One region of the Halomonas sp. 113 genome, then DNA from elsewhere that is predicted to be linked to it. Evidence: predicted binding sites of a transcription regulator. Region 1 holds the regulator's gene; the other holds the start of a gene.

The links. The regulator sigma-54, encoded in region 1, starts transcription at its own class of promoters, with help from an activator protein. The targets are predictions, from matches to a motif close to TGGCACNNNNNTTGCTNT.
Region 2: the regulator sigma-54 is predicted to act here: its motif matches at 9,026-9,043, upstream of YERSI8AC_RS07805 (HAD-IIB family hydrolase).

What each region holds. Positions count from the first base shown of each region.
Region 1 is NZ_LR881453.1:1,983,727-1,994,800, reverse strand. It holds gene hisG (ATP phosphoribosyltransferase) at 1-231, opposite strand, end outside; gene murA (UDP-N-acetylglucosamine 1-carboxyvinyltransferase) at 293-1,555, opposite strand; gene YERSI8AC_RS09325 (BolA family protein) at 1,566-1,817, opposite strand; gene YERSI8AC_RS09320 (STAS domain-containing protein) at 1,911-2,249, opposite strand; gene YERSI8AC_RS09315 (MlaC/ttg2D family ABC transporter substrate-binding protein) at 2,246-2,887, opposite strand; gene mlaD (outer membrane lipid asymmetry maintenance protein MlaD) at 2,978-3,442, opposite strand; gene mlaE (lipid asymmetry maintenance ABC transporter permease subunit MlaE) at 3,459-4,259, opposite strand; gene YERSI8AC_RS09300 (ATP-binding cassette domain-containing protein) at 4,327-5,139, opposite strand; gene YERSI8AC_RS09295 (KpsF/GutQ family sugar-phosphate isomerase) at 5,465-6,451, shown strand; gene YERSI8AC_RS09290 (KdsC family phosphatase) at 6,504-7,046, shown strand; gene lptC (LPS export ABC transporter periplasmic protein LptC) at 7,047-7,616, shown strand; gene lptA (lipopolysaccharide transport periplasmic protein LptA) at 7,628-8,146, shown strand; gene lptB (LPS export ABC transporter ATP-binding protein) at 8,158-8,907, shown strand; gene YERSI8AC_RS09270 (RNA polymerase factor sigma-54) at 9,037-10,452, shown strand; gene hpf (ribosome hibernation-promoting factor, HPF/YfiA family) at 10,550-10,858, shown strand; gene YERSI8AC_RS09260 (PTS sugar transporter subunit IIA) at 10,863-11,074, shown strand, end outside.
Region 2 is NZ_LR881453.1:1,636,914-1,647,987, reverse strand. It holds gene YERSI8AC_RS07840 (response regulator) at 1-408, opposite strand, end outside; gene YERSI8AC_RS07835 (DUF6691 family protein) at 536-955, opposite strand; gene YERSI8AC_RS07830 (YeeE/YedE family protein) at 979-1,446, opposite strand; gene YERSI8AC_RS07825 (MBL fold metallo-hydrolase) at 1,476-2,342, opposite strand; gene htc2 (methyl-accepting chemotaxis protein Htc2) at 2,542-4,158, shown strand; gene YERSI8AC_RS07815 (methyl-accepting chemotaxis protein) at 4,664-6,280, shown strand; gene YERSI8AC_RS07810 (hypothetical protein) at 6,714-7,934, opposite strand; gene YERSI8AC_RS07805 (HAD-IIB family hydrolase) at 7,995-8,912, opposite strand; gene YERSI8AC_RS07800 (OmpA family protein) at 9,563-10,573, opposite strand; gene YERSI8AC_RS07795 (hypothetical protein) at 10,784-11,074, shown strand, end outside.

The DNA of each region.
Region 1 (11,074 bases):
CAGCACATCTTTACCTGCGATACCGACATCGGCTGCCCCTAGCTGAACGTAGGTGGGCACGTCGGTGGCACGGATAATCACCAGTTTTACGTCGGGCAAGTTGGTATCAAATAGCAGCTTACGACTTTTGCTTAAATCCTCTGCAGGTGTAATACCCGCATCGGCCAGTAGTGGCAGCGTCTCTTCCAGAATACGGCCCTTCGAGAGGGCTAAAATCAATTGCTTACTCATCGTGTTGCCCAGTGGTTATTAGCATGCAGGGGCTTAGCAGCAGAGACTCAGTAGAAATGGTCTAGCCAGGAATACGGCGAATGCGCGCACCCAGCAGCTGCAATTTCTCTTCGATACACTCGTAGCCACGGTCAATGTGATAGATGCGGTCTACTAGAGTTTCCCCCTCGGCCATCATGGCCGCAATCACCAGCGAAGCCGACGCGCGCAGATCGGTTGCCATTACCGGTGCACCGGAAAGCTTCTCAACCCCCTCAATCAAGGCGGTGTTGCCCTCCAGCACGATATTGGCGCCCATTCGGTTAAGCTCTTGAACATGCATAAAGCGGTTTTCGAAGATCGTCTCGACCACCCGAGAGTGCCCCACGGCCACAGCGTTCATGGCCACGAACTGCGCCTGCATATCGGTTGGGAACGCTGGATAAGGCGCAGTACGAATATTCACCGCCTTAGGACGCTTGCCGTGCATATCCAGGGCGATCCAGTCGTCTCCACTGGTGACTTCCGCACCCGCCTCTTCCAGCTTGGCAATGACCGCGTCCAGGATATCGGCCCGGGTGCGCTTGACCTTCACCCGTCCGCCAGTCATGGCGGCGGCAACTAGAAAGGTGCCTGTCTCGATACGGTCGGGCATGACATCGTGCTCGCAACCGTGCAGTTTTTCGACGCCTTCGATAGTAATGGTGTCAGTGCCTTGACCGCTGATTTTAGCGCCCATTTTGATCAAGCACTCAGCCAAGTCGACAATTTCAGGCTCGCGGGCAGCGTTTTCCAGAACGGTTTTGCCATCGGCTAGGGTCGCCGCCATCAGCAGGTTTTCGGTACCGGTCACTGTCACGGTATCAAAGTAGATAGTTGCCCCTTTTAGACGACCGTCCACCCGCGCGCGGATATAGCCAGCCTCAACACGAATCTCAGCCCCCATGGCTTCTAAACCACGAATGTGTAAATCCACCGGGCGAGAGCCAATGGCGCAACCGCCAGGCAGCGATACATCAGCTTTACCGAAGTGGGCAAGCAGAGGGCCCAACACCAGGATCGAGGCACGCATTTTTTTAACCAGCTCATACGGTGCGTGACACTGAGTCACCTGGGAACCATCCAACTGAATACTCAGCTTTTCGCCCATCACCGGCTCAACGCCCATGCGGCCGAGCAGTTCTAAGGTGGTGGTAATATCCTGCAAGTGCGGCAAGTTACCAATCACCACGGGGCCATCGGCCAACAGGCTGGCACACAAAATAGGCAGCGCCGCATTTTTAGCGCCACTCACCCACACTTCACCGTCTACCGACCCATTGCCGGTAATGATTAATTTATCCATGGGGCGACCGTTATTGAACGTTTTCCGGTGCAGTTTGCCACTGCACCGGGGTAAACGTTTTGATGCTAATAGCGTGGAGCGCACCCGAGGCGATCTCATCGCTCAGCGCAGCGTAGACAAGCTGCTGACGTTTGACCGGAGAGAGACCTTCAAAGGCATCGCCAACCGCAATCACCTGAAAGTTACAGCCTTCACCCTGGATATGGAACTGGCATCCGTCGATACGGGATTCAAGCAGTGCTTTTACCTCGTTGGGTTGCATGGCGCAGAAAACTCCTTTGGGGTCATCGTTATTAATGAACGTAATTGGGTCGACATAATAAAGAAAAGCAGCGCGCTTGGCGATGCCGGTGCGTTAAACGGCCAGAGTAGCCGCAGGCTGATCGATCAAAGCATCCAACTCAGCCAGGGAGGCAAGTCGGCGTAGCGGCGCTGAAAAAAGAATGGCTTGGATATGGATACCGCGCTGCCGACAAACTCGAAGCCATTCAAACAGCACACTAATGGCAGCGCTGCTAGCCTTTTCAACGCGACTAAAATCTAAACTGAGCGAGGTTAGCTCGGTGTGCTTGAGCCATTTAACACCACTGGCGGCCAAATCGGCCGCCAAGGTTACCTCCACATCACCTTCCACCAGCAAGGTAGTGTTTTCTACACTAACCGTTACACTGGGGCGTGAAAACAGCACTGTCACGCATCGCCTCCCTGCTCAAGCTCTTCAACGCCCACTTCAGGTGACCATCCGTCAATAACCGCGTCATAATCACGATTGTTATCGCGCATGGCTTGGTCAAACTGATTGCGGAACGTCAGACCCAGATTAATACCGTTAACGATCACGTTAACCACCCGCCATTCGCCGTCGGAGAGTCTTAGGCTATAGCTTACGGGGTACACCTTGCCGTTATTGGCCACCACTTCCATGGCAACGCTGGCCTGGTCGTCATAGCGCTGAGCCTGCTGGGCATTCAGCACCCGCAGCTCATCATAATCAAACGTCACCAGCCCGCGGGTATAGGTATCAATCAGCGTTTGGCGAAACACATCGACAAAACGACGGCGCTGTTCCGGGGAAGCGTTGCGGAAGTAGTTTCCCATCACGCTGGCCCCGATATAGCGGAAATCCGCCACTTGTTCGAGGTTGCTATCCACTAACGCCTCAAGCTCGCTAAGATTATTGGCGTAATAATCCTTGCGACCTTCGAGTTCCGACATCAGTGACTCAACGTTATCGCGAATCATCGCTTCTGGCGTCTGGGACTGCGCCTGTGACTGCAGTGGCACCATTAACGCTGCCATCATCATTACCACCAATAACCAACGACCCATCATCAAGTTCACTCCATTCATAACCATCATCTCCCCACCCGGTATTGCACTGGGCCCGTTATTACACTGGATTAGTGCCTGCCGTTTGAAACACTAGTTAGTTGCCATATTGGACACAAACTGCTGGATAAGTTCTTCCAGCACCAGCGCCGACTGGGTGTCGCGAATCGTATCGCCATCCTCCAGCATTTCAGGGTCGCCACCCACGCTAAGGCCAATGTACTGCTCACCTAATAAGCCTGCGGTCAGGATCGAGGCAATCGAGTCTTTGGAAAGCTGACCCTCAAGCTCGCTATCCAGGCTAAGAACGACCCGCGCATCGAACCACTGCGTATCCAGCTCAATGGCTTCTACCCGCCCCACTGTCACACCCGCCATGGTGACCCTGGCACGGGGTTTTAAACTACCAATATTGGCGAAGTTGGCCTCTAACTGAAACGACTGCGTGGGCGCTGAGAGCGTCAGTCCACTCACACGTAGGCCGAGGAACACCAGCCCCAGAATGCCCGCCACCATAAACAGGCCCACACCGAACTCCATGGTTTTACTGCGTTTCATGAAACTGCTCCAGCCATTAAAGGCCGCCAAACATAATGGCGGTCAACACAAAATCAAGCCCCAATACTGCAAGCGACGAATACACCACCGTGCGCGTAGTAGCGCGGGAAATGCCTTCAGAAGTGGGCACCAAATCATAACCTTGAAATACCGCGATCCAGGTCACCACCAAAGCAAATACGGCGCTTTTGATCATGCCGTTACCGATATCACTGATAAAGGCTACATTGGCCTGCATGTTGCTCCAGTAAGAGCCCTCGAAGACGCCTAGCCACTCCACGCCCACCAAGTAGCCGCCCCAGATGCCCACGACACTAAACCCAACCGTTAAAATAGGCAGTGACACAAAGCCTGCCCATAGGCGTGGCGCCACCACGCGGCGCAGTGGGTCAACACCGATCATCTCCATGCTGGTGAGCTGCTCTGTCGCTTTCATTAAACCGATCTCGGCGGTGAGCGCAGATCCCGCCCGGCCAGCAAACAGTAGTGCTGCCACCACTGGGGCTAACTCCCTCAATAGCGACAGTGCCACCATTTGTCCCAGCGCCTGCTCAGCCCCGAAATCGACCAAAATGGTATAGCCCTGCAGTGCCAGCACCATGCCGATAAACAGCCCCGACACCAATACAATGGCTAACGAAAGCACGCCAACAAAGTGCATCTGGTGCAACCATAATCGCCAGCCTTCCCGGGAAGGCACGCCGACCACCGACTGGAATAGAAACACGCCCGCGCGACCCAATGCTTCCATTAAGTCGCACCCTCGGCGCCCCAGCCGTGTAACACGCGCGGCGCTATTAGAGAACTTTGACTGCATTAACTCTGCCCTTTATTTACCCTGCATTGGTGCATTTAAGCGCCTTGTGTCACCCACCCCAGCAGTTCTATTTAACCGGAGCCTCGCCCAGAATATCGCGATAAAACGCCTCAGCGGGGTAGTGAAATGGTACCGGGCCATCAGGTTCGCCATGAATAAACTGGCTAACCCGGGGATCTTGATTTGTGTCCAAGGTTTGCGGCGTGCCATGGGCTACCACCTGGCCATCGGCGATCAGATAGAGATAGTCCGCAATGCTCAAGGTCTCCTTGATATCATGGGAGACCACCACCGAGGTTAGCTGCAGCGCTTGATTAAGGCGCTTGATTAGCTGCACCAACACGCCCATAGAGATGGGATCCTGACCAACAAACGGCTCATCATACAGAATCAGTTCTGGATCCAGCGCCACCGCACGAGCCAATGCGACCCGGCGCGCCATCCCTCCGGACAGCTCCGCAGGCGTTAAGTGTCGCGCTCCGCGCAGGCCGACCGCCTGTAGCTTGAGCAACACCAGGTCACGCACCATGGTATCGGGCAAATCCGTATGCACCCGCAGCGGAAAGGCAACGTTTTCAAACACATCCAAATCAGAAAACAGCGCACCACTCTGAAACAGCATTCCCATCCGCTTGCGTAGCGTGAATAGTGCCTTCCGGGACAGTTTATGAACATCACGCCCATCAATGAGTATTCGACCACTCTCCGGGGTTAGCTGGCCGCCGATCAGCTTCAGTAGCGTGGTTTTACCGGTACCACTTGGTCCCATGATCGCGGTTACTTTACCCCGCGGTATGGTCATATTCACGCCACGGAAAATTTCGTGATCACCACGCGAAAAGTAAAGCTCTTCAATTTCTATAAAGGGTGCATCTGTCATGGATCAGTTGACTCTTAACGAGGCGCGACTAAAGCTGTATAGCATACCCTACTTGCGGCTATCGCAATTAGAAAACAGCGTTTCTAAAACATTATCGAACATTGTACTATAACGCTACAAGGCATTACTGCACGAATGGGCTTTCCTATTGTTCAGGGTTATCAAAGTTGCAAAGGCTTGCTTACCCTCGCCTAAACCTGCTCTCGACACTGGTGATGCGGGTATGCCCCCAGGGAGTCGCCTCAATTACTGCCTATTAGAGGTGTCGAGATGTTATTCTTACCGGTTACTACTTGTATATTTTCATTTGTTAAGAGAAAACGCTATGCGCCAGCCTATCGCCCCCTCCAGCCTACTACGTGAAAGCGCACTGCGTACGCTACAAATCGAGCAGGCAGCGATTGGAGGCCTTCAGGCTAAGCTAGACGAAAGCTTTGATCGCGCCTGTGAGCTAATTCTCGCCTGCCAAGGTCGTGTCGTGGTGACCGGTATGGGCAAGTCGGGGCATATTGCTGGCAAGCTAGCGGCGACACTTGCCAGTACCGGCACGCCGGCTTTTTTCGTTCACCCCGGCGAAGCCAGCCATGGCGATCTAGGCATGATTACCCGCGCAGATGTAGTGTTGGCGCTCTCTAACTCGGGCGAAACTGCCGAAGTCACTGCTCTGCTACCACTGCTTAAACGCCTGGGCACACCGCTGGTCAGCATGACGGGGCGGCCCCACTCCACGCTTGCCAAGCACGCTGATGCGCACCTAAACAGTGGCGTCGAGCGTGAGGCTTGCCCGCTCGATCTAGCCCCCACCAGTTCCACCACCGCTGCCCTCGCCCTGGGTGATGCACTGGCGGTTGCGTTACTGGAAGCACGCGGCTTTACCGCTGAAGATTTTGCCCTCTCCCACCCCGGCGGCAGTTTGGGCAAGCGCTTACTGCTACGCGTTAGAGACCTCATGCACGACGGCGCACGCCTGCCCCAAGTCGCATTGGGCAGCCCGCTGCGCGACGCATTACTCGAAATTACCCGGCAAGGGCTTGGCTTTACCTGCGTAGTGGATAGCGAAGGACGATTAGCGGGGGTCTACACCGATGGCGATCTACGCCGCACGCTGGATCAATTCCATAATCTGCGCGACGTGCGCGTTGATGATGTCATGACCCGGCCGGGCAAGCGCATAGGCCCCGATATCCTGGCGGCCGAAGCGGTACGTATCATGGAAGAAAGCCGTATTACCGCGCTAGCGGTGGTTGATGAACAACAGCGCCCAATTGGGGCTCTACATATGCACGACCTGCTCGCCAGCGGCGTTATTTAACCCAGCGGCGCCAACACGACCTGCTTTACGAACTGATTGATATGGAGGTTCTATGACCCTACCTGCCTCGCTACTCGACCGACTCCGCCGTGTACGCCTGCTAGCACTGGATGTTGACGGCGTCCTTACCGATGGGCGCCTCTACTTTCAGGCCGATGGTATCGAAATCAAAGCATTCCACACCCAGGATGGCCACGGGCTAAAGCTTCTCAAACGCGTGGGCGTACATGTCGCGTTGATTACCGGGCGCGACTCCCCCATGGTTAGCCAACGCGCGGCGGCACTCGGCATTGACCATGTTCACCAAGGCTGTGAAGACAAGCTGGCCACACTGCGCGGGCTCTGCCAGCGCCTCGATATTGAACTAGAGCAGGTGGCTTATTGTGGCGACGACCTACCCGACCTAGCGGCTATCAAACGTTGCGGCGTCGGCATTACCGTGCCAAACGCGCCGGACTATATGCATACCCACGCCGACTGGACTACCGAACGCCTGGGTGGCCACGGTGCCGTACGTGAGATCTGCGATACGCTGCTTGAATCTCAAGGACACTGGGGCGCGGTGCTCGACACCTATCTGCACGGCCGCACGTAAATGTTTAAACGCTTTAAAGTACGCCTCTGGTTAGCCGGGCTAGTCATCGCGCTGGGGATTCTGCTGGTATGGCTTGACCCCCGCGGGCCTCAAGACACCAGCATCGATCCCGAAGCACAGGCTCAGGAACCTGGCCACGTGCTGGAAAATGCCGAGATTACCCTATTCGGGGATAACGGCAGTGTCATGCAGTCGCTAAAAACACCGCGCCTTATCCATACCCCGCAGCGCAGCGAAACCTGGACGGAAGAGCCCGAGGCAGTACTGTATGACAGCGAAAACCGTCAGTGGCTGGCCAGCGCCGCTGTAGGCACGCTCAACACCGCTACCCAAGCCCTGCTGCTGTCAGGTTCGGCTCGGCTGTTTGCACCAGATGAAGGCTGGCAGCTAGATACCGAGCTACTGCACTATGATGGCCTCGAGCAGCATGCATGGAGTGACACACCGGTATTGATGCAGCAACCGCCACAGCAAATGAGCGCTTCACATATGGACGTTTGGCTTAACACCAGCCAGGTTCGCTTAACGGATAATGTGCGCGGCACGCACCCCCCGGCCACACAACGCTAATAGGAACCGCCATGAAAGCCATGATTTCCCCAGCCCTGCTCTACACTGCACTGTTCGGTTTAGCGATACCTTTATCAGTGTTAGCCCAAACCAACTCATCTTCCCAACAAGCCCCAGTGGAAGTGGAAGCCGACCGTTTAGATCTTGATCAGCGGGCAGGCACAGCTGTTTATACTGGGGATGTGGACATTCGCCAAGGCGAAATGCAGCTGCGCGGCGAGCGGGTAGAGATCGAACGCAACGACGCGGGCGAACTCTCGACAGCCACCGCTACCGGTGAGCGCGCCTACTTGCGCCATCAAGGCGAAGGGCAAGAAGGCCCCACGGAAGGCTGGGCGCGGCGGATTATTTATCACGTCGCCGAGCGTCGCGTAGAGCTGATCGACCAAGCCGAACTGACCCAGCAAGAGGACACCTTTAGTGGCGGTCGCCTTGAGTATTTTATTGACCGAGAAGTGATTCAAGCGCGCTCTGACGTTGATGGCAGCGAGCCCCAGCGCATACGCATGACCCTTCAGCCTGAACAATAGGGAGCCTAGCTGTGGCCACTGCTGACACTGCGCCGATCAAAACCCTTTATGCCCACCACCTGGCTAAAAGCTACAAACGCCGCCGAGTGGTCAAAGACATCAATCTAGAGATATCCCAAGGCAGTGTCGTTGGCCTTTTGGGCCCCAACGGCGCGGGCAAAACCACCTCATTTTATATGATTGTTGGGCTGGTCAAATCCGACGCTGGCAAGGTGGGTATCGACGATGTGGATTTAACGCGCGCCCCCATGCACGAGCGCGCAGCTGCGGGGATTGGCTATCTACCTCAAGAGGCGTCTATTTTCCGCAAACTCTCGGTTGCCGAGAATATTATGGCGATACTCGAGACCCGCAAAGAGCTTAACCGCAGCGATCGCGAACAGCGCCTGGAAGCGCTACTCGAAGACTTCCATATCACCCATATTCGCGACAACCTGGGCATGAGCCTTTCGGGCGGCGAGCGCAGGCGTGTAGAAATAGCCCGCTCGCTAGCCACAGAGCCCGCTTTTATACTGCTCGATGAGCCTTTTGCGGGCGTTGACCCCATCTCGGTAGGTGAGATTAAAACCATCATTCGTGCACTGAAACAGCGCCATATCGGCGTGCTGATCACCGATCACAACGTGCGTGAAACACTAGACATTTGCGATATCGCCTATATCGTCGGCGATGGGCAAATCATCGCCAGTGGCTCGCCCGCCTCGATTCTCACCAACCAAAAAGTAAGGGATGTGTATTTGGGCGCCGATTTTCGCCTGTAATGTTTTTGCCTTAATCGCCCCTAAATAGCGCTTTAAAACAACTTTACGACCAATGGCATGCTTATTGCACTTGCGCCAAGCACTCACTCGCACTAGGGTGGAGCATTCTGATTAACGAGTGGTTCTCAGATGGTCATGAAAGCTTCTCTCCAACTGCGTATCGGCACACAGCTGACCATGACGCCCCAGTTGCAGCAGGCCATTGCGCTGCTGCAACTCTCTACGCTGGATCTTCGTCAAGAAATTCAGCAGGCCCTCGATGCCAATCCCATGCTGGAGCAGGAAGATGAATTTAGTGAACAGGCTGTCAGCGAGCCTAAGGAAGAAGAGTGGTCAGAGAGCATCCCTACTGAGCTCTCGGTAGATAGCGACTGGTCAGATACCTATCAAGATATGGGAAGCCAGGGGGGCAGCAGCAGCGAAGGCCCCGACTTTGAGCGCCAGGCAGCCGGGCAGAGCCTTCATGGCCACCTGCTGTGGCAACTCGCCATGACCGATTTTAGCGCTCGCGAGCAGCTTGTCGCGGAAAGTTTAATCGACGCGCTAGACGCCAACGGCTACCTGACCCAGCCGCTCAACGACATCCGTGAAGGGCTTCGTGCCCAGGGCATTGACGGGCTAAGCCAACGCGAAGTGGAAACCATTCTACTCAAGCTCCAGCAGTTTGAGCCGACCGGCATATTTGCCCGTGACTTGCGTGAATGCTTGATGCTGCAGCTCGCCGCTCTCCCCGATAATACGCCACTGCTGGTTCCCGCCCGCCGCTTGGTGCGGCAGTTTCTCGAAGCGCTTGGCAAAGACGATATGCGTCTGCTGAAACGCCGTCTAGGGCTCGACGACGAACAGCTGTCCGATGTCATCCTGCTTATTCGCAGCCTAGACCCACGCCCAGGCAGCGCCTACGGCGACACCGATGACAGCTATGTCACCCCCGATCTAGTCGTCCGCCACGATAATGAAGGCTGGCATTTAGAGCTCAACCCCGAGGCCCTGCCACGGCTGCGCATTCAGCCCGACTACGCCAGCTTGATTAAGCGTGCGGATAAAAGCGATGACAACCAGTTTCTCAAAGAGCACTTGCAGGAAGCGCGCTGGTTGATCAAGAGCCTCTCTAGCCGAAACGATACGCTGCTGCGTGTTGGTCGCGAAATCATTACCCGCCAGATTGGCTTTTTAGAGCACGGCGAAGAAGCCATGAAACCACTGATACTGGCCGACATTGCCGAAGCCGTGGAGATGCACGAGTCGACTATTTCACGGGTAACGACGCAAAAATATATCCATACACCCCGTGGTGTGTTTGAACTCAAATACTTTTTCTCAAGCCAGGTGAGCGGTCAAGATGGCGACAGCCACTCCAGCACCGCCATCCGTGCACGACTCAAGAAACTGATTCAAGAGGAGCCGCCCGGCAAGCCGCTTTCAGACAGCCGCTTAGTGACGCTATTAGGCGAAGGAGGGATTCAAGTGGCGCGTCGTACGGTGGCGAAATACCGTGAAGCCATGGGCATTCCCTCTTCCAGTGAACGGCGTCGTTTGCGCTAACTTCGTTAACGTTTCAGGGAAACTCTCGACAAGGGCTTTGCAACGCGGCAAAAAGGGTTACAATCGAAGTACAGTCCGATGGATAAGGAGCACGTCAATGCAAGTAAATATCACTGGTCATCACGTAGAACTGACTGACGCCTTGCGTGACTATGTCAACGAGAAGCTTGAGCGTGTAGAGCGCCATTACGACAATATAACTACGGTGCAAGTCACCTTATCAGTGGAGAAAGAGCGCCAGCAGGCCGCCTGTACGCTGCACGCCGCAGGTGCTGACTTACATGCGGAAGCCCTAGACAGTGATATGTACGCCGCTATCGACGCACTAGCGGACAAAATCGACCGTCAACTCGTTAAACACAAGGAAAAAGCACAAGCTCGCGCCCAAGGCGCCGGTGTGCGTTAATTCAATGACGTTGGAAACCATACTCCCCCCGGAACGCGTTCTGTTCGACGTCCCCGGGGGCAGCAAAAAAAGGGTGCTGGAGTTTTACAGCACCTTTATCGCCCAAAATATCCCCAGCCTGGACAGCCAAGAAGTGTTTAGCCGTTTAATCGGCCGCGAGCGCTTAGGTAGTACGGGTATTGGTAACGGCGTGGCTATTCCTCATGCGCGTAGCCC
Region 2 (11,074 bases), 350 kb from region 1:
TGGATCTAAGCAGAGTGCGCCGTGGGCAATCAGGCCGCTGCTGCGCCCTGCTACTCGGCGTAACAAGGCGTGCAAACGCGCTACCAACTCATCTAAATCGAAAGGTTTCACCAGATAGTCGTCGGCGCCGCCCTGTAGTCCATCCACTCGGTCACGCACCGCATCCCTTGCGGTTAACATCAGCACGGGAACGTCGTTGCCCTGCTCGCGCCACTCGGCCAGCAATTGAAGACCATCGCCATCGGGCAATCCGCGATCAAGAATGACCACATCACTGGCCACCGTTCGCATCGCCTGACGGGCAGCGGTCCCCGTGGAGACGTGATCGACCACAAAGTCGAAGGTCATTAATCCAGCGCGAATACCCGAAGCAACCAGCGGGTCATCTTCAATCAACAAGACGTGCATAGCGGTTTCCTATTTATTACCCCTCAGCATGGCGGACGGGCATTAACCCAGCGTTAAGACAAATAAAAACGCCCTTGCTTTGATGGCAAGGGCGCGGGCATGGCAATCGCCGAATAAGGACGAATGGCTAGGCGAGACGCTTAGCAGCAAAACGCCTCGCAAAAAACCAACCCAACACCATGGTCACCAGCATGGCCAATAGCGGTAAGGAAAGACCGCCGATGGAGGCTATCGCTGGCCCTGGGCAGTAGCCGGAAAGTCCCCAGCCAATGCCAAACAGAGCCGCGCCCCCTAACAACTTTGCGTCTAACTCCCGTTTGGCCGGTAACTGAAAGACGCCACCCAATAGTGGTGCAGTACGCTTGAATACCAGCCGATAGCCGATAAAGGTGGTGACGACAGCCCCGCCCAATACGAACATCAGCGTTGGATCCCAGGCGCCCGCTACGTCTAGAAACCCCACAACTCGCGCGGGGTCGGTCATGCCTGAAACAGCTAAGCCGATACCGAAAAGTAGCCCCGCCGCATAGCCTGCCGCTGTTTTCATCCAATGACTCTTGTTTGACTGACTCATACTCCACCACCTAGGCCTAGCATGTGGCGCGAGATATAAACGGTCACTAGCGCCGTTAGCAAAAACATACCAGTGGCCGCCATGGAGCGTGGTGCCAAACGCGCCAGCCCGCACACGCCATGGCCGCTGGTACAGCCACTGCCCAGCCCTGTGCCTACGCCCACTAACAGCCCAGCCACCAGCATTAACCCTACGCCTCCCACCGGCGCGCCAATCACCTCACCAGGGCTTTCGGCAACGTTGCCTAAACCACCACCTAGCGCCATAAGCAGAAGCGGGCCGCTAATCAGCCCTAACAGAAAAGCCACTCGCCAAGCGCTATCGCCCTTGGGGCGCTGGGTTATCAAATTGCCCACGATGCCACTGATACCTGCGATACGCCCCAGCGTTGCCATCAACCAGGTAGCGGAAAGCCCGATCAACACACCCCCAACCAGCCCTTGTAAGCCTGCTGTCCAATCCACTGATAACTCCTCAGCTCGCACTTAAACCGTTAGAAAAAATTAAGCGGCACTTTGAGATAGACAGTGCCATTCTCTTCCGCAGGAGGCAGTTCCCCCGCACGCATATTGACCTGCACCGAAGGAATAATGAGCCGTGGCATGCCTAAGGTGGCGTCGCGCTCAGTGCGCATCTTCACGAACTCGTCTTCGCTGATACCTTCATGAACATGGACGTTCTCACTGCGCTGTTCCGCAACGCTGGTTTCATGCTCAAAGGTATCGCGACCGGGAGCTTTATAGTCGTGGCATAAGAACAGCCGCGTCTGCTCGGGAAGCGCCAATACTTTTTGGATAGAGTGATAAAGAGTGCGCGCATCTCCACCGGGAAAGTCGCACCGCGCGGTGCCATAATCCGGCATAAATAGCGTATCGCCTACAAAGGCGGCATCGCCTATTACGTAGGTTAAACAAGCGGGCGTATGTCCTGGGGTATGCAGCACCTGGCCCTGTAATTGGCCAACGGCGAACGTATCCCCTTCTTCAAACAGCGCATCAAACTGGCTGCCATCCCGAACAAACTCACTGCCCGCATTGAATGCCTTACCGAATATCTCCTGCACCTTCACTATGTTGGCACCAATGCCGGTTTTACCCCCTAACTGTTCATGTAGGTATGGCGCTGCCGAGAGGTGGTCTGCATGTACATGGGTCTCCAAAATCCAGACTACATCGAGATCGTGTTCGCGAATAAAAGCGATGATGGTGTTAGCAGATCGCACGTCGGTTCGCCCAGCGGCATAATCAAAATCGAGTACCGAATCTATAATTGCGCAGGCACGGCTATCAGGGTCTTGGACGACATAGCTAAAGGTGTTCGTAGGCTCATCAAAAAAGTGCGTAACGATTGGGCGTTGCATCGTTGCCTCCCATAGGGGTGGTGATCTCAATCTCATGCTATAAAGACAGCATAGTGCATTTTAAGTTCTATATTTAGATTATTTTAGAATATAAGGGTGCTATATATCCCAAAAGAGTGTTCAAGACTATTTTTGCTAAGGTCTGCTCCATTTAGGCCGATAATGAAGGAGTTACTCAATTACAAAAATTAGGAAGAACATGACTCACTTAACAACGACACAAAAACTCTGGGGAACGCTGGGTATTATCTGGGTTGCAATGCTGCTATTGGTTGGCTGGCTTGCCTGGGAGAACCGCCAGACGATTGAGAGCGAACGCCGCGATAGCATTCAATACGTAGTGGAAAGCGTGCAAAACCAAATTGAAGCCCTGCAAGAACGGGTAGCCTCCGGTGAACTTAGCCTGGAAGAAGCGCAGCAGCGTGCGATCGATAATATGTCTAGCGTTAGCTTTGGGGCGGGCGAGTATATCTTTTCATTCAACGATGACTTACTGATTATCTCGCATCCTAGCCGTACACCCGGCACTGACATGACCAATTATGAAGACGCCAGCGGGATGGCGCTGTACCCCGAGTTGCTGCGTGTCGCGCAAGCAGGTGGTGGTCACGTCAATTACTATTCTACCCGCGCGGGTGGCGACGAGCAGCTGCCGAAAACCAGTTATGTAGCACACCTTCCCGAATGGGACTGGTCACTGGCGACCGGCGTTTATGTCGATGATATTAATGCCGCCTTTATTGCCGGTTTGATTCGCTCGATCGTGATACTACTGATCATTGGCCTGCCGGTAACGCTGCTGATGGGATGGGTTATTCGTGATGTTTCTCGTCGTTTAGGTGGAGACCCACGCTATGCAGCCAACGTAGTACGTCATATTGCCGACGGCGACCTGACCCAGGTCACACGGCTTTCGCCGAAGGATCAACAGAGCTTACTTTTTAATATCAACCGGATGCGTGAAGCTCTTGCCGAGACGATTGGTGACATCCACCACGGCGCAAGCCAGGTCAACAGTGGCGTAGAGCAGATCGTGGGCGTAAACGAAGAGCTTTCGACCCGCACCGAAGAGCAGGCAGCATCACTAGCTGAAACCGCTTCCAGTATGGAACAGCTCACCGCGACTGTTAAGCAAAATGCTGAACACGCTGACCATGCGCGTAAGCTTGCCACCAGAGCGGCCGATAGCGCTCAGCGCGGCAGTGACTCGATGTCGTCCGTCACGACCACTATGGCGACGATTAACGAAAGCGCCACACAGATGAGCAGCATCGTTAACACCATTGACGGTATCGCTTTCCAAACCAATATTTTGGCACTGAACGCGTCAGTTGAAGCCGCCCGAGCAGGTGATCAAGGGCGCGGCTTTGCGGTTGTCGCCAATGAGGTTCGTCAACTTGCCAGCCGCTCAGCTGCTGCGGCACAGGAGATTAAAACGCTGATCGAAGCGTCGGACAGCAAAGTAGTTGAAGGTAGCCGCCAAGTACGCGACACCGGTGATGTGATTAACAGCATGGTCGATGATATCAAACAGCTCAGTACGCTGGTTCAGGAAATTTCTGCGGCTACCATTGAACAGAGCGGCGGCATTGAGCAGGTCAACCAAGCGGTAACGCAAATGGATCAAATGACCCAGCAAAATGCCAGCTTGGTGCAAGAAAGCACTCACGCGACTCAAGCCCTGGCCCAGCTCAGCGCCCAACTGCGCCAACTGGTTGCCCACTTCCGCATTCACCAGAGCACGGAGAATACACAGGCAAGCTTACCCGCCTCCTCACCCGCCCCGCAGACCGCTCATCAGCATAGCGATTTTTGATGTTTTGTCATTGCGAGCGCAGTGAAGCAATCTCATGGTTACCTGCCACCGCAGATCGAGATTGCCGCGTCGCTGCGCTCCTCGCAATGACGTAGGAGATATCATTGAAATCCTTCACACCTGCCATTGCGAACGTAGTGAAGCAATCTCGGGGTTACCTGCCACCGCAGATCGAGATTGCCGCGTCGCTGCGCTCCTCGCAATGACGTAGGTGATATCATTGAAATCCTTCACCTGTCATTGCGAACGTAGTGAAGCAATCTCGGGGTTACCTGCCACCGCAGATCGAGATTGCCTCGTCGCTGCGCTCCTCGCAATGACATATGAGTAGGCTCTTCACAATGATCAACTGGGTGTCATTGCGAGCGACGTGAAACACATCTCAGAATATGCTGCCTCGGCAAGCGAAATTGCCGCGGCAGCATTTACTTTAAATTTTGCTAAGGTATTGGTGCCTTAGGCCGATAGGGAACAACGTTGCTTACTTACATCGGCTAGGAAAAAAATGACTCGCTTAACGACGACGCAAAAACTCTGGGGAACGCTGGGTATTATCTGGGTTGCCATGCTACTGCTGGTAGGCTGGTTGGCCTGGGAGAATCGCCAGACGATTGAGAGTGAACGCCGAGACAGTATTCAATACGTGGTGGAAAGCGTACAGAGCCAAATTGAAGCGCTACAAGAGCGGGTAGTTGCTGGAGAGCTCAGCCTTGAAGAAGCTCAACAGCGTGCCATCGACAATATGTCTAGCGTCAGTTTTGGCGGTGGAGAATATATCTTCTCCTTCGATGATGACCTAAAGATCGTTTCCCACCCCAAGCGCCCCCGCGGTGAAGACATGAGCGCTTACCAGGATGCCAGCGGCATGGATCTTTACGCTGCTTTTCGAGAAGCAGCTCAAGCTGGCGGTGGGCACGTTGACTACTACTCCCGTCGTATCACTGGTGATGAGCAGGTACCGAAAATCAGTTACGTGGCCTATCTTCCCGAATGGCAGTGGTCGCTGGCCACGGGTGTTTATGTAGATGATATAAACGAAGCTTTTATTACACGTTTAATTTACTCGGTAATGGTACTGCTGATTATAGGCCTTCCTGTAACGCTGCTAATGGGCTGGGTCATTCGTGATGTTGCTCGCAGGCTGGGGGGCGACCCACGCTATGCAGCTAGCGTAGTACGCCATATTGCTGATGGAGATTTGACCCAAACCACTCAGCTTTCGCCAAAGGATCAGCAGAGCTTACTATTTGATATCAACCGGATGCGTGAAACCCTGGCCAATACCATTGGCGATATTCACCACGGCGCAAACCAGGTTAACAGTGGCGTAGAGCAGATTGTGGGTGTTAATGAAGAGCTTTCCACACGCACCGAAGAGCAGGCAGCGTCGTTGGCCGAAACGGCCTCCAGCATGGAGCAGCTTACCGCCACGGTTAAACAAAATGCCGAACATGCGGATCACGCGCGAACACTTGCCACACGCACCGCTGACAGCGCTCAACGCGGCAGTGACTCAATGTCCACGGTGATCTCCACCATGGCGACGATTAACGAAAGCGCCACCCAAATGAGCAGCATCGTTAACACCATTGACGGCATCGCCTTCCAAACCAATATTTTGGCTCTTAACGCCTCGGTGGAAGCCGCCCGAGCCGGCGAGCAGGGGCGCGGTTTTGCCGTTGTCGCCAATGAAGTTCGCCAACTAGCCAGCCGTTCGGCTGCCGCCGCCCAAGAGATCAAAACGCTGATCGAAGCGTCGGATAGCAAAGTGGTGGAAGGCAGCCGTCAAGTGCATGACACCGGCGATGAGATCAATGGCATGGTCGATGACATTAAACAGCTCAGTACACTGGTTCAGGAAATCTCTGCAGCCACCATTGAGCAGAGCAGCGGCATTGAGCAGGTCAATCAGGCGGTAACGCAGATGGATCAAATGACCCAGCAAAATGCCGGCCTGGTGCAAGAGAGTAACCACGCCACCCAAACGCTCGCACAGCTCAGTGCTCAGCTGCGTCAACTGGTTGCCCACTTCCGCATTAACCAGAGCACGGGACATGCACAAGCAAATTTACCCGCCTCGTCATCGGCTCCGCGTGCAGCCCTCCAGCACAGCGATTTTTGATGTCTTGTCATTGCGAGCGCAGTGAAGCAATCTCGGAGTTACCTGCCATCGCAGATCGAGATTGCCGCGTCGCTGCGCTCCTCGCAATGACATATGAGTAGGCTCCTTGCAATGACAAATGGGTGTCATCGCGAGCGAAGCGTGGCGATCTCGGTGTTGTCATTGGGAACGCAGTGAAGCAATCTCGGGGTTACCTGCCATCGTAGATCGAGATTGCCGCGTCGCTGCGCTCCTCGCAATGACATATGAGTAGGCTCCTTGCAATGACAAATGGGTGTCATCGCGAGCGAAGCGTGGCGATCTCGGTGTTGTCATTGGGAACGCAGTGAAGCAATCTCGAGGTTACCTGCCATCGCAGATCGAGATTGCCGCGTCGCTGCGCTCCTCGCAATGACATATGAGTAGGCTCCTTGCAATGACATATGAATAGGCGCTAAACCTTACCTTGGTTATCCAGCTCTACCGCTTCGTGCATACGCGTGAGCAGATCTGGCACCGCGGCCTGAACACGGTTCCAGCTGGGGATAAAGGGTCGCTCACGTGGGTTATCCATAAAAAGATTGCCCGCTTCGAGCAGGTTACTGGCAAACAGCTCCACGGCCTGCTCTTCGCTGTGGCGATCAAGGCTTAGGCCGTTCATCGTCGCATCGTGGTCGTAGGCTTCGATCAAATCCAGCGCAAAGCGGTAGTAGGTAGCTTTAAGCGTGCGGAAGTCTTCGCTGCTAAAGGTAACCCCCTGGGTGGCTAGTTTGCGATAGAGCGCTTTTGAAATATCCAGGCTCATGCGGTTTAAGCCGCTATCAGGATCATCTTCGCTAACCGGCTGATGCTTGTGGTCGTAGGCATCGGCAATATCTACCTGGCAGAGCTGGCGCAGGGAGTAGTTGCGTTGTAACTCCGACAAAACGCCAATTTCCAGCCCCCAATCCGCAGGCATACGAATCCCCTCAAGCACTTCGCTGCGCATCGCAAACTCACCTGACAGTGGGTAGCGAAAGCTATCCAGGTAATCAAGGTAGGGCATCGGCCCACAGACAGTTTTAAGCGCCCGCAGCAGCGGTGTGACTAACAGCCGTGAGACGCGCCCATTCAGTTTACCCTCGGCAATACGGGGGTAATAACCTTTGCAGAAGCTGTAATTGAAATTGGGGTGCGCCACCGGATACATCAAGCGCGCAAGCAGCCCACGCTCATAGGTCAAAATATCGCAGTCGTGAAGCCCTACCACCGTCGAGCGCCCTGACGACAGCATATAGCCTGCGCAATACCATACATTGCGCCCTTTCCCAGGCTCTAAAGCGCCTAAACCGTGCTCTTCCAGCTCCGCATCCAGGGCGCGCAGCCGTGGGCCATCGTTCCATAAGATGCGCGTGTGTTGCGGCAGGCGTGAGAAAAACTCCCGAGCATATAAAAATTGCTCGCGATCGGCTCTATCCAGACCAATGACAATCTCGTTGAGATAAGGGACTTTAACCAGCTCATCGACGATCGCCGACAGCGCTGGCCCTTCCAGCTCCGAAAACAGCGACGGTAGAATCAGCCCCATTGGACGTCGTCGAGCAAACTGGCACAGCTCTTGTTCAAGCGCCTCCACCGAGCGCCGGGTAAGGTTGTGAAAGTCGGTAATAATTCCGTTTTGATGAAAGTCACTCATTCACTTACCTCCCTGGATTCATAGAACTGGGGTCAAAGTACTGGACTCAAAGAACTGTACTCAAAGGACAGCGGCATCGCCCTTTTCCGCCGTCGCTAAACGGCGGTCATCTCGCCCCCACCAGTAGGCCACTCCCTCAGCCCAGCCGGTTGGCCCTGTGGCATACGTGCGATAGAGCGAAGCATTGCGGGGTTCTACGGCTAAGTCGTGACAACCTCGTATCACGACCGCTTGATCCACTGCTTCGAGCATGGTGATATCGTTTGGCCCATCTCCCAAACCCAATGAAAGAGGCATTCGCCCTCTTAATGCCGTGAAGCGTTTAACCAGCCACTCGACGGCATTGCCCTTATCGGCGGAGCGCCCCATTACATGCCAAAAGCGTCCACCTTGAGTAAGCTGTAAGCCATCCCCCTCTAAAGCGGCGCGAAACGTCTCAAGGGCCGCGGCCGAGTCTTCCCACAACAACGGTTCGCTACCTTCCCGCTGCCGAGCATCCCGGGCGCGAACTGCGTCGAGCTCGGTAAGCTCCATCACCTCAGCTACGCTCATCTCTCCCATGCGGGTAAAGCGAATATCCAAGCGTTCACGCCACACCTTTAATCGGGCACGTATAAAGCCAATATCCACACCAGGATGTTTGATAACAACACCATCACGGCCACTGCCTGGACGGTCTAAGCGTGCATGACACCAGCCAGGGGGGAGACCAATAACCGCACCATTTTCAGCAATAAATGGGGTTGCCGTGAGGCCCAGCGCTTCGCGCAGCGGTATCAGTTCGGCATGGGTTTTACTGGTCACCGGAACCACCGGCACCCCCATTTGCTTTAAGCGGGCAAGCCAGGGAGCAGCAGGGCTGAAGTCATAACTGTGATGGTCGAGCAGTGAGCCATCTAAATCGGTCAAGACAAGCCGCGGCTGCAGAGCCGGATCAACCGAAGGGGTTGACGCTGAAAGACGAGCGGGTTCAGGCATAGCACTACCTCTCTTCGGCCTTAACGCTTCGTTAAGACGTCGTGTCTAGAACGCCTAAATAGCTATGGCCAGCTATTAACTACTATGACCAGCTATTAATTGCTACGTAAAGCATAGCAATTAATAAGCCAAAACAGAGAAGTGTCTATTCAACAGAGGGTTACGTGGCATTTGACGGGATAAATAAATCAGAGTACTTGCAAGCACCAAAAAGAGGCAGTTAAAACGCACCACAAAAGTGCATGAAGCAGATCGGTGCGCTTTGTACAGCCCCTTTCAGAATAAGCATTAGCGATAACTAAGATGATAAAAAGTAAAAAAAGCTTTACCGCACTTGGCAACGCTTAATAAATAGCTATACTGACATTGTACCCACTGGCAATCCTGTACACCCCTCACCTGATGCCAGTGGACTGCAGTGAGCCAAGCCCTTTAATGCCCGCCTCCCCCGGCGGGCTTTTTTCTATGTCATTGCCCCTCTTATGTCATCGCGAGCGAAGCGTGGCGATCATGTTGCCGTCATTGCAAACATAGAGAAGCAATCTCGGGGTTAGCTATCACTGACAAATCAGATTGCCGCGTCGCTGCGCTTCTCGCAATGACATTTTCCTTATAGCTGAGCAGCTATTTACTCCTCTATTAACTGCCCCTTACTCCACATGAATCACCACCTCAACCCGCCGATTACGTGCACGCCCTTCCGCGGTGGCGTTGCTCTCTAGCGGTTTTGTTGCTGCCAAGCCGACTGCGCGAAGGCGTTCAGCATCCACGCCCGCCGCTTCCAGCGCTTCCACAATGGCAATGGCACGAGCACTCGACAGCGCCCAGTTAGATGAGAACTCCTCGGTGCTAATGGTCTGGCTATCCGAATGGCCCTCCACCCACACTTCGCCATCGTAGCGCTGAATAGTCTCGAGCAAACTGCTCACTAGTGACGACCCATCGTTGGTTAGCTCAGCCGTGGCAGAGGGAAACAGCAGTTGATCCTGTACACGCAGGCTAATCCCCTCAGCCACCCGCGATACTTCAACACCCTCCAGGTCGGGCAAATAGGTAGACTCTTCAACGCGTTCCGAAAGCGCCTGATTTAGCGCAGTCGCCCCCGCTACTGACTCATCGCTCACCACTTGTACATTTGCCGGGGGGTGGTCGGTTAACACCACCATGTAGTCAGCTAAGGGCGATGTAAAATCATCGCTGCCCGCGGGCATCAGTAGTTTTGGTAAGGAAATAACCGGCTCAGCAGGCGGCAATGGTGCTGCCAAAAGCGGTGGAACACCGAAGCTGACTCGTCGAGGAAGATCGGCCAGCTTGGGCAGCCCTGCCACGCCAAGTGCCGCACTAATCGCCATGGGGTTCAATCCTGCACTGCTCCACCGGGCGACACTCTCACGCTCATGGCTTACCTGGGCCAATGCTTCAGGCAGGGGGACTCCCAAAGTAGGCGAGGATGTGCCCGCGTCCTCGCTCACACTATCCTTCTGGTTCAATTGAGGAATAACCGGCCCTGCAGCGGCGATAATGACCACGAACAGAGCCACCAACAAGGTCATGATATCGAGATAACTGATCATCCAACCGCTACCGCTATCACTTTCATGATAGGCCGACATCAGCGAATCATGGCGCGGACCGCCGCGGTGATCTTCAAGCATTGGCATTATCGCTCATTCAAGTTTTTAACCTCGTGGCCGATCTTGCTAGGTATGATGAATTAGATACGTCGAATTAGGCATGGCAAACTAAGCAAAGCACATAGTCTATCAAAAGCCGTTTTGTAGCGAAAAAGGAACCAGCAGGTGCGCACCCGTCCCCGATTATTTCCATTACCCTATTTCATACGTCCTGTTAGTTTGGGGCTGGCAAGCTTAATGCTTAGCGGCTGCTTTTATGCCAACACATCTCAAGCGCCGATCGCCACTACCTACCCCTATACCGAACAGCAACGTATGCAGGCAGCTCACCACTGGGATGTGCTGGCCCGCCATGAAGCTACCAGCATTTTACAACGCGAGCGCGTTCGCAATCGCGATTTACACATCAGCGAGTCAGACAGTGAAGCACTGCACGCCTACAGTGGCGGTGAATTTGGGCGTGGCTTTCGCGCACTGCTGACCAGCGAACTGGTGTCACGGGGCGCTAACCTTACCACCGTCCCCACT